DNA from 2 places in the Bradyrhizobium sp. WYCCWR15520 genome. Region 2 is predicted to be linked to the other one. Evidence: riboswitches for the same ligand, from Rfam matches in the RefSeq annotation. Region 2 holds a riboswitch; the other holds the start of a gene.
What was found. Region 2 has a riboswitch for cobalamin ahead of AC0QUY_RS33375 (energy-coupling factor ABC transporter permease). Riboswitches for the same ligand answer to the same signal wherever they lie in the genome.

Region 1 (4,814 bases), on a different contig from region 2:
ATTGCACGTGGCCGATTTCGTGGTCGACATCCATGAGCGACGCTCTGGAGTCCGCCTGAAGGGACCCGACCGCACGTTTTCTTCAGAGCCGCTCGCGCCTGAAGACGCGGAGGCGGCTTATTACATTACGAGGACGTCAATCGCCCGTCTTGCGGAGGCGTCCTCTTCTCGAAATTAGGATGGGTGACCGTACGCCGGCATTTACGAACAACTGTTCGCCGAGGCTAATGACCTGTATCTGCGAGAACCTGCTCGCACCATGCGTTTTTGCGGTCAGAGCCATTGAGATCCTGCAAATCAATCTCTTGCCGGATGCAGAAAAAAGGCCGCGCGAATGTTACGCGCGGCCAAGTCAGGGAGGAACGCCCCAAGGGGCGGCTGAAGGAGCATCGAGATGAGTAGATCGATCACTCACCGAGAACTCCAAGCTTGTGAGAGCATCAGTGTTACGAGACGCTTTTTTGTTCGTCTCTAGTCGCGCGAAGTGATCGAATACTTGAGTTCTTGCGCGGTTTGGCGGTAATTTTTGTACATGTCTCGCATCTTTTGTGCAAAGATGATCAGCTGGACGCATCGTTCAGCTCGACGTATCGGTCGGTCTACCGCGATAAGCCCGGATACCTAAGGAGGTCACCGTTCCCTTCTTTGTTCAGGCGGGATGTCGTTTCGGCGACACTCATCACGGGTCTCGGTGATCTATTACAAGCCTGTACGTGACGTGCGCTGCGAGTTCAGAATCGTGAGAAGCTACAGGCCTATGGGAATGTCAACGTAGCGCATCGATGGCTCGTCAGCGTCCGCCGGACCGAGCTGGTCCGAAGCCGACTGGCAAGCCGCAAGCGCTGCCGATGTCTGCTCTATGGCCTGCAAATGGCGAAGCATCACGCGGATATGGCGCGGCCAAAATGGTCGTTTCGGAGTGCGACGGTGGACGGTTCGAGTCCGCAGACGACAGAATGGATGACATGCCGCTCGAAGGCCACGAGATCGGGGGTGCCCGTAACTTTCAAGCACGGGCCAGGAAGGTGATGCGGCAGTCGTGCCTGAACGGGCTGTTTTTGGCCAAGGTGGTCGCTGAGCCGATGCAGGCGATAGAGATGCGCGGAGGTGGGCAACCTTCGGTCAATGGCTACGTCAGCGCATGGGTACGGCGATGCGACAGTAAGTTTCGGCAAGATATGGGTGTGCCTCGCGATATAGCATGTAGGCGCGTGCAGAGTTGGAGGCGGCCGCCTACCGATTTTCCTGCGGCGCTCACCACCGCGGAAAATTCGAACCTTTGCCGAGCGGATGCCGGGCGTGCCGCTGCTCGCCAATGTGACCGCCTTCGGCAAGACGCCGTTTCTTGCGGCGGCAGAATTCGAAATAACTAATCAATGGCGATCTGGCTCGTGTCGGCGCTGCGGGTGGCGAATAAGGCGCAGGAAGATGTGTAAGCTGGGATCGCGCAACCGCCGCACCCACATGATTGTCGATCGAATCCAGACGTGCGCCCAACTCTATGCCACGATCGGGCCACACGACGACGAGGCTAGATGCCTCCGTTCTCCAGACAATCGCTCCGAACCGCACAAAGAATTATCGAGAGGTTGACGGAACAGTCCTCTTGCAGGTAATCGGAGATGTCGAGGTTCTCCGGATGGATCCGGAGCTAAGAGGGAAGCCGGTGCGATGCCGGCGCTGCCCCCGCAACTGTAAGCGGCGAGCCGCTGTCCAATAGAAGCCACTGAAGCCACGCGGCTTTGGGAAGGTCGGATAGCGGCGACGACCCGCGAGCTAGGAGACCTGGCCCGACAATATATTCGTCCACGGGCGGGGTGTCCCGGTGGTGCGCCAAGCAGTTGCCGCTTTCCGCGGCTTTTCTGCACGCGTCCGCCATGGCCTTTGCTCCCAACATGGGGTTGAAGCTATGTCTCTTCTCTCGATTCCTGTCGCTACCCTCGGTACGCCGCGCATCGGTCCGCGCCGCGAACTCAAACTCGCGCTCGAGAGCTATTGGGCCGGAAAATCTGACGAAACGCAGCTTCTTGAGGCCGCGGCTGCGCTTCGCGCCGCCAACTGGGCGCGGCAGAAATCGCTCGGCGTAACCGTTATTCCTTCAAACGACTTCTCGCTTTATGACCATGTGCTCGATACCAGCGTGATGGTCGGTGCCATTCCGGAAATTTACGGTTGGAGTGCAGGCCCTGTTTCGCTCAAAACCTACTTTGCGATGGCACGGGGCGTGCAGCGCGATGACCATGACGCGAATTGCGGTCACGCCGAGCACAGCGCGGCAGCGCAGGAGATGACCAAATGGTTCGACACCAATTATCACTACATAGTGCCGGAATATCACAAGGATCAGACCTTCACGCTTTCCTCTCGCAAGCCGATCGAGGAGTACGAAGAAGCGAAAAACCTGGGTTATCAGACGCGCCCGGTGCTTGTTGGTCCGGTCACCTTTCTCAAGCTCGGCAAGAGCGCCGATCCTGCATTCGATACGCTGTTGCTTCTCGATAGGCTGCTGCCGGTCTATGTAGACGTTCTCCGCGAACTCACCTTAAGGGGCGCCGAGTGGGTGCAACTGGACGAGCCATGTTTGGTCCTGGACCTCGATGCTGCCACACGCGACGCGCTGCGCCGGACCTACACCTATCTGGCGAAAAAGGTTCCCGACGTGAAGATCATGCTCGCTACCTATTTTGGAACGATCGGCGATAACCTGGAAGCCGCTTTGACGTTGCCGGTTGCGGGCCTTCACATCGACCTGGTCCGCGCCCCGGAGCAGTTGGACGTGATTGTCGCCGACGCTCGAAGGGATCTTGTCATTTCCCTCGGAGTCGTCGATGGCCGCAATGTCTGGCGTTCGAACCTTCCAGCGGTGCTCGACCGGCTCGAACCTGCCATCGCAAGGCTCGGCAAGGACCGCGTGCAGATTGCACCCTCATGCTCGCTGCTTCATGTCCCGATCGATCTCGAACTAGAGACCGATCTCGATCTCGATGTGAAAAGCTGGCTTGCTTTCTCCGTCCAGAAGATCGGAGAACTCGCAACGCTGGGCCGCGTGCTGGCTAAAGGATGGGAGGAAGCGGCGGATGTACTTGAGGCTTCGGAGGCCGCGGCCGTCGCGCGCGAAACGTCACCCAACGTTCACAATGCGAACGTCGCCAAGCGAATGGCTGCAATCGATGGCAGCATGCGGCGTCGTCACAGTCCTTTCGCCCGGCGCGCCGAGGTTCAGCGCGCGCGGTTCCGATTGCCGACATTTCCAACGACGACGATCGGATCGTTCCCGCAGACGCTGGAGGTTCGCAACGCCCGCGCAGCCCATTCCCGGGGAACGATGAGCGACGCACAATACGAGCAGTTTCTCAAGGAGGAGACGGCGCGTGCGGTGCGCTGGCAGGAAGACATTGGTCTCGACGTTCTCGTGCATGGAGAGTTCGAGCGCAATGACATGGTGCAGTATTTCGGTGAGCGGCTGTCCGGCTTCGCATTCACCAAGCATGGTTGGGTTCAGTCCTACGGCTCGCGATATGTCCGGCCGCCCATCCTGTTTGGCGACGTCTCCCGGCCGACGCCGATGGCGATGGAGTGGTGGCGCTTCGCGCAATCGCTGACCAAGAAGCCACTGAAGGCGATGCTGACTGGGCCGGTGACGATCCTGAACTGGTCATTCGTCCGTGATGATATTCCACGGAGCGAAGCATGCCATCAGATCGCGCTCGCGATACGTGACGAGGTGATCGATCTGGAGAGGTCCGGCGCGATGATGATCCAGATTGACGAGGCTGCGCTCCGAGAAGGATTGCCGCTGCGCAAGTCACAATGGAAGACCTACCTCGGCTGGGCAGTAGACAGCTTCCGCATCTGCTCGGCTGGGGTGGCCGACGAGACCCAGATCCACACCCATATGTGTTATTCAGAGTTCAACGACATCATCGATGCGATCGCGGCAATGGATGCCGATGTCATCTCGATCGAGACGTCACGGTCAAAAATGCAGCTGCTTGATGCCTTCAAGAGCTACAAATATCCAAACGAGATCGGACCGGGCGTTTACGACATCCATTCGCCGCGCGTCCCGGATGCAGCCGAGATGAAAAATCTCATTGCGCTGGCGCGGCAGCGGCTTTCCGATGCGCAGCTCTGGATCAATCCCGATTGCGGCTTGAAAACGCGCCGATGGGAGGAGGTGCGTCCCGCGCTAACCAATATGGTCGCGGCTGCCCGTGAATTGCGGGCGGCGTCCTGATCCCAGTTGCCGATCTCCGACGTCTTTTTTCACAGGGGGCGCCGATGCGTTTTCTAAATCAAATGCGTCCGCTTTGGAAAAGAGGGGCCCTGTTGCTGATTCATCGCTGGTGGGAGCGATGTAGCGTGGTGGCGAGAAAACGATCCTGAAGTTGGTCGGAAGCAAGGCTCAAACGATCGAGGGGAACGAAATGCTCTCGATCCATCTCGGTACTGCTGGAGGGTTGAGTTATTGAGTTGAGTGTTTGCCGACTTTGGGAACCGGAACGGCGAAGCGTCGGACGATTTGCGAATGGTCGACGCGGATCCGGACGATTCGTATCGTCTTGCCCGGTCATGTGAGGTCAGGCCGGAGGGCGCTTTCGCTTCCTCGTCTCGCGGGCGAACCAATCGTCTTCGTTCACCTGAGACAAGGCGACCTTTTCGCGCTGGAAGATCGCTGGGCTCATCAGTAGGTGCCATTGTCGAAGGCGTCGCGAGAGATTACTGGCTGCACTGCTGCTACCCACGGCGCTCCACGCCACCTCCGTCGCTATCCCCCACCCAACAGAGCAAATCCGACAGCCAGGGCGAAAACG
Region 2 (4,814 bases):
TATCGGGCCGACAGCTACGCCGCAGATGGCGGCGCGGGGCCGGTGGCAGTTGCGCTGGAAACCAATGGACCGCACGGCGTTCCGCGCAGCTCCGGCCTTTCAGACGCGCTCTTCGTGCATGACGGCCAGATCACCAAGCGGCCGATGCGCGCGCTCGCGCTTTCGTCGCTGGCGCCGAGATCCGGCGACAGATTATGGGACATTGGCGCCGGTTCAGGTTCGATCTCGGTAGAATGGGCTCTCTGTGGTGGCACGGCGATCGCCATCGAAGCGCGGTCTAATCGCGTAGCGAATATCCGCGGCAACGCGGCAACCTTCGGTCTGACGCATCGGATCGCCATCGTCGAGGGAATAGCGCCTGATATCCTCTCACGCCTTGAGACACCGCAAGCCGTCTTCATCGGCGGAGGGCTCGACGCTAGGATGTTCGATGCGGTGTGGTCGCGCATTGAGCCGAGAGTAAGGGTGGTTGCGCATGCCGTCACGCTGGAGACCGAGGCGCTACTCTCGGACCTTCATCAACGCCACGGTGGCGAGTTGATGCGAATTGAGATTGCGCATGCGGGTCACCTCGGCCGCTATCGCTCCTGGGAGGCGATGCGGCCGGTCGTGCAATGGAGTGCAGTCAAGTGAAGGTCGCAGGTCTGGGGTTCAAGCGGGAGGTCACACTGGCTGCGCTGCGCGAAGCTCTCGCCGCCGCGGGCGGTCCTGAAGGTCTCGCGGCAGTTGCAACTGTCAGCGACAAGGCCGAAACCGCCGCGCTCAAATTGCTGGCGCGCGAACTCACCGTGCCGATCCGGCCTGTTTCGGCCGATGTCCTAGCCGGCATTGCCACGCCCACACAGTCAGAATCCATCAAGGCGAAGTTCGGTACGGGCTCCGTCGCCGAAGCCGCAGCGCTTGCGGTCGCCGGCCGTGGTGCGCGCCTCGTTTCGACGCGGGCTGTCTCGCAGGATCGGACGGCGACCGCAGCGATCGCGGTAGGAGACGCCGAATGACGGTGCACTTCATCGGTGCCGGACCGGGAGCAGCTGATCTGCTCACCTTGCGCGGTCGCGATCTGATTGCCGCCTGTGCGGTCTGCCTCTATGCCGGCTCTCTCGTACCCGAGGGCGTTCTTGCCCATTGCCCAAAGGATGCACGGATCGTGAACACCGCGCCGCTGTCGCTCGACGACATCATGTCGGAGATCGTCACCGCGCATCGTGAGGGCAAGGACGTCGCGCGGCTACATTCCGGGGATCTCTCGATCTGGTCGGCGATGGGCGAGCAATTGCGCCGCCTGCGCGCGCTTCAAATCTCCTATTCAATCACGCCGGGCGTGCCGGCCTTTTCCGCCGCCGCGGCCGCGATCGAGGCCGAGCTCACGCTACCGGATCTTGTGCAATCGGTCGTGCTGACGCGGATGCCGGGCAGGGCGAGCGCGATGCCGCAAGGCGAGAAACTCGCCACCTTTGCCGCGACCGGTGCGGTGCTCGCCATCCATCTCTCGATCCATCTGCTTTCCACGGTGATTGATGAGCTGACGCCGCACTACGGAGGAGACTGCCCGGTTGCAATAGTCTGGCGCGCAAGCTGGCCGGATCAGCGCATCGTCCGCGCCACGCTCGGTACCTTGGACTCTGCTGTAAGCACCGAGCTCGAGCGCACAGCCGTTATTCTGGTTGGCCGCACACTGGGTTCGGAAGATTTCGGAGAGAGCCGCCTGTATGCCGTCGACTATGACCGCCGCTATCGGCCGCTCGGGCCGACGCCTCGCTTTCCGGAAGGCTCGTGATGACGGCGAGCCTCGTCATCTCCGCGCCTGCATCCGGGGTCGGCAAGACGACGCTGACGCTGGCGCGCGCCTATCGCGATCGCGGGCTGAAGGTCCAGTGCTTCAAGAGCGAGCCCGATTATATCGATGCGCGGCAATTGCCGATCCGGAATCAACGACCCTATTTATATGGGGAAGCGACACATTCCCGGCGCTCGCGGCAAAACTGATCGAGCACGGTGGCTGCCGACACGCCGGCGCTATTTGCGAGTCTCTTGGCCACGCCGAGGAGCGGATTGTCCGCACCACGATTGCGAAGCTCGCAGAGCAGCTAGCGCAAACCGGCGCCGCAACGACGGCGCCGATCATTCTTTTCGGCACGCTGGCGGGAGAGACCCGATGATGACGCTGTCGCCCGATCTCGCGAGCCCCTTGACGTCTCCTCGTCGGAAGGAGCACACAGAGCAGGCATGGTGCTCGAAGCGGCGCAAAGCGCCAGAGCATAATTGGGAACGGGGAAGGGCGGACCTGAATGCGGCGCCCAAAGCCCGGCCGCCCCCGCGACTGTAAGCGGTGAGGGGCTCCGATCCGCCACTGGCCGTCAGGCCTGGGAAGGCCGGGGACCGGTTTCGAACCGCGAGCCAGGAGACCGGCCCTGCAGTTTTTAACGCTAACGCCGTCGGGTGTGACGGCAGAAGGGACTTAAGTCATGCATATCGAACCAGGTATCGTTACGGGCGCCAAGCTCGTGCTGAGTTGCGCAACCGGTGCCGTTGCCGCCGGCTGCGCCTTCAAGCCCGTGGTCGAAACCGTGCGCGCGCAGGGAATTGTTTCGCTGGCGGTGCGCACCGTCGCAACAACGGTCCTGGTCTTCTCGTTCTTCGAACTCCTGCCGCATTTCAGGGTCGGGGTCTCGGAGGTGCATTTCATTCTCGGCTCGACGCTGTTTCTCCTGTTCGGCGCAGCGCCAGCCGCGTTCGGGTTGGCGCTTGGTCTTCTGCTGCAGGGGCTGTTCTTCGTGCCGACCGACCTGCCGCAATATGGTATGAACGTGACGACGCTGCTGGTGCCCTTATTTGCGATCCAGGCGCTGGCCGGGCGGATCATTCCTCGCAACACCGCCTATGTTGACCTGCAATATCGGCAGGCACTTGCGCTTTCAACCGCCTATCAATCCGGCATCGTAGGGTGGGTCGCCTTCTGGGCGCTGTATGGTGCGGGCTTTGCGGCCGAGAACCTCGCCTCCATCGCGTCTTTCGCCGCTTCTTACGCGCTCGTCGTGGTCATTGAACCGCTGGCCGATCTGACCGTGTTGGCACTGGCGAAATCGCTGCGAGGTGTGACTGCCGATGGTCTTGTTACCTATCGGCTTCACAACGGCGCCTGAAGATGACGTGCGGGCGGTCGCAAGCCGCGGCCGCCCCCGTTTCATAACGTAATGCTGACACTCTCCCTGATAGGCATTGGCTGCGGCGATCCCGAGCAGCTCACGCTTGGGGCGATCCGCGCGATCAATGCAGCTGACTTGGTGCTGATTCCGCGCAAGGGCCCGGTGAAGTCCGATCTCGCCGACCTGCGCCGGCTGATTTGCGCGCAAGCCCTGACGAACAGCCGCACGCGCGTTGCTGAGTTCGACGTGCCCGTTCGCGATACTGCGCAGGAGAGCTACCGCAAGGGAGTGGAGGAATGGCACGACGCCGTCGCCGTGACCTGGTCCCGGGCAATTGCGGCGCATCTCGGTGATGACGGGCGCGTTGCCCTGCTGATCTGGGGCGATCCTTCGCTATACGACTCGAGCCTGCGGATCGCACAAAGGCTTGATCCGTTGCCGATAATCGAGGTCGTCCCGGGCATCACGTCGATCCAGGCGCTTTGCGCCGCACATTCACTGCCGCTGAACGACATTGGGGAGCCTTTTCTCGTCACCACCGGACGGCGGCTGCGCGAATGCGGTTGGCCATCCGGCGCCGACACGGTGGTCGTCATGCTCGATGGCGGCGCCGCGTTCCAGTGGCTCGATCCGAACGGACTACATATCTGGTGGGGCGCCTATCTCGGGATGCCCCCGCAAATCACCATGTCAGGTGCGCTCGCAGAAGTGGGGCCAATCATCGTCGCCGCCCGACAGGAAGCACGCGCCAAGCATGGCTGGATCATGGATAGCTACATCATCAAGCGCGTGTCGTAGCACTCGTGCGAAGGCTGCTGGCATTGCGGCGTCCCGCGGCAAGCGCCTTCGCACGGCTTCCAAATGCGCCCGATCGCTGAGATCGGCCGGAGCGCCCGAAGGGGAGATCGTTCCTTCGATAGTATTGACGACTACCGCATGCCGGACCAACCAAAGAAAGGCTTCCCATTTCCATCCCTATATCTCCGACGCTTATCAATGCGAGAAACATCTTTAACATTCGCCCGCGGAGGCTTTACCGCGAAGACTGATATCACGGCCGGAGAAGAATGCGTACTCAACACCTCACGGGCCGCCGACCTGCAACGAAGGCGCGTTGCCTCGCGTAAGGCGAGTTTCTCATGACCGTGCTCGTCCCTTCTCGTTAAAGCGACGGGGATGGCGCTTGCGCCGAAGGTAGCAACTCGTTGCGAGCGTGGCGGTCGTCTAACCAACCTGCGCAAGCCAATTTCCGAAAGAATTGCCGGGGCGTCGCCATAGCGGCGACCGAGAAAAAGAGGCCGCTTGTAATGAACAAGCGGCCCAAGTCTAGGGAGGAAACGCCCAAGGAGGGCTGCGATAGCGCATCGCGCTACCGTGGTGCGTATATGCGTTGGCGGAGCACAAAACGCAAGAGTTGACTTCCGGATCGGCATCAAAGCGCACCGCTCACGCCTCGGGGTGAAGCCGTTTGCAGTCACCTGCTATTAACTCAAAGCATCCGGCACTCGCGGAACAGCTCCGAAGCCTGCGTTATGGCGCGTGGCGAAACTGAGTCGCGCCGGCGGCTCAGAGTTCAACTACCAAAGGAGACGACAATTCCTGGACAAAAAGCGAGCGAAGAGCAGATCGTAAGCCGAAGGTTCGTACAAATTCGTGCGAGGCCCCTCA

Region 1: linked by a shared signal. The riboswitch ahead of metE (5-methyltetrahydropteroyltriglutamate--homocysteine S-methyltransferase) and the one ahead of AC0QUY_RS33375 (energy-coupling factor ABC transporter permease) in region 2 are both predicted to bind cobalamin.

What each region holds. Positions count from the first base shown of each region.
Region 1 covers NZ_JBWBWM010000059.1:2,336-7,149, reverse strand. Annotated here, with positions in the region: cobalamin riboswitch at 1,612-1,807, shown strand; gene metE (5-methyltetrahydropteroyltriglutamate--homocysteine S-methyltransferase) at 1,910-4,237, shown strand.
Region 2 covers NZ_JBWBWM010000038.1:54,503-59,316, reverse strand. Annotated here, with positions in the region: gene AC0QUY_RS33395 (bifunctional cobalt-precorrin-7 (C(5))-methyltransferase/cobalt-precorrin-6B (C(15))-methyltransferase) at 1-633, shown strand, start outside; gene AC0QUY_RS33390 (cobalamin biosynthesis protein) at 630-998, shown strand; gene cobM (precorrin-4 C(11)-methyltransferase) at 995-1,777, shown strand; gene AC0QUY_RS33380 (hypothetical protein) at 1,777-1,986, shown strand; cobalamin riboswitch at 2,211-2,428, shown strand; gene AC0QUY_RS33375 (energy-coupling factor ABC transporter permease) at 2,466-3,143, shown strand; gene cobF (precorrin-6A synthase (deacetylating)) at 3,195-3,944, shown strand.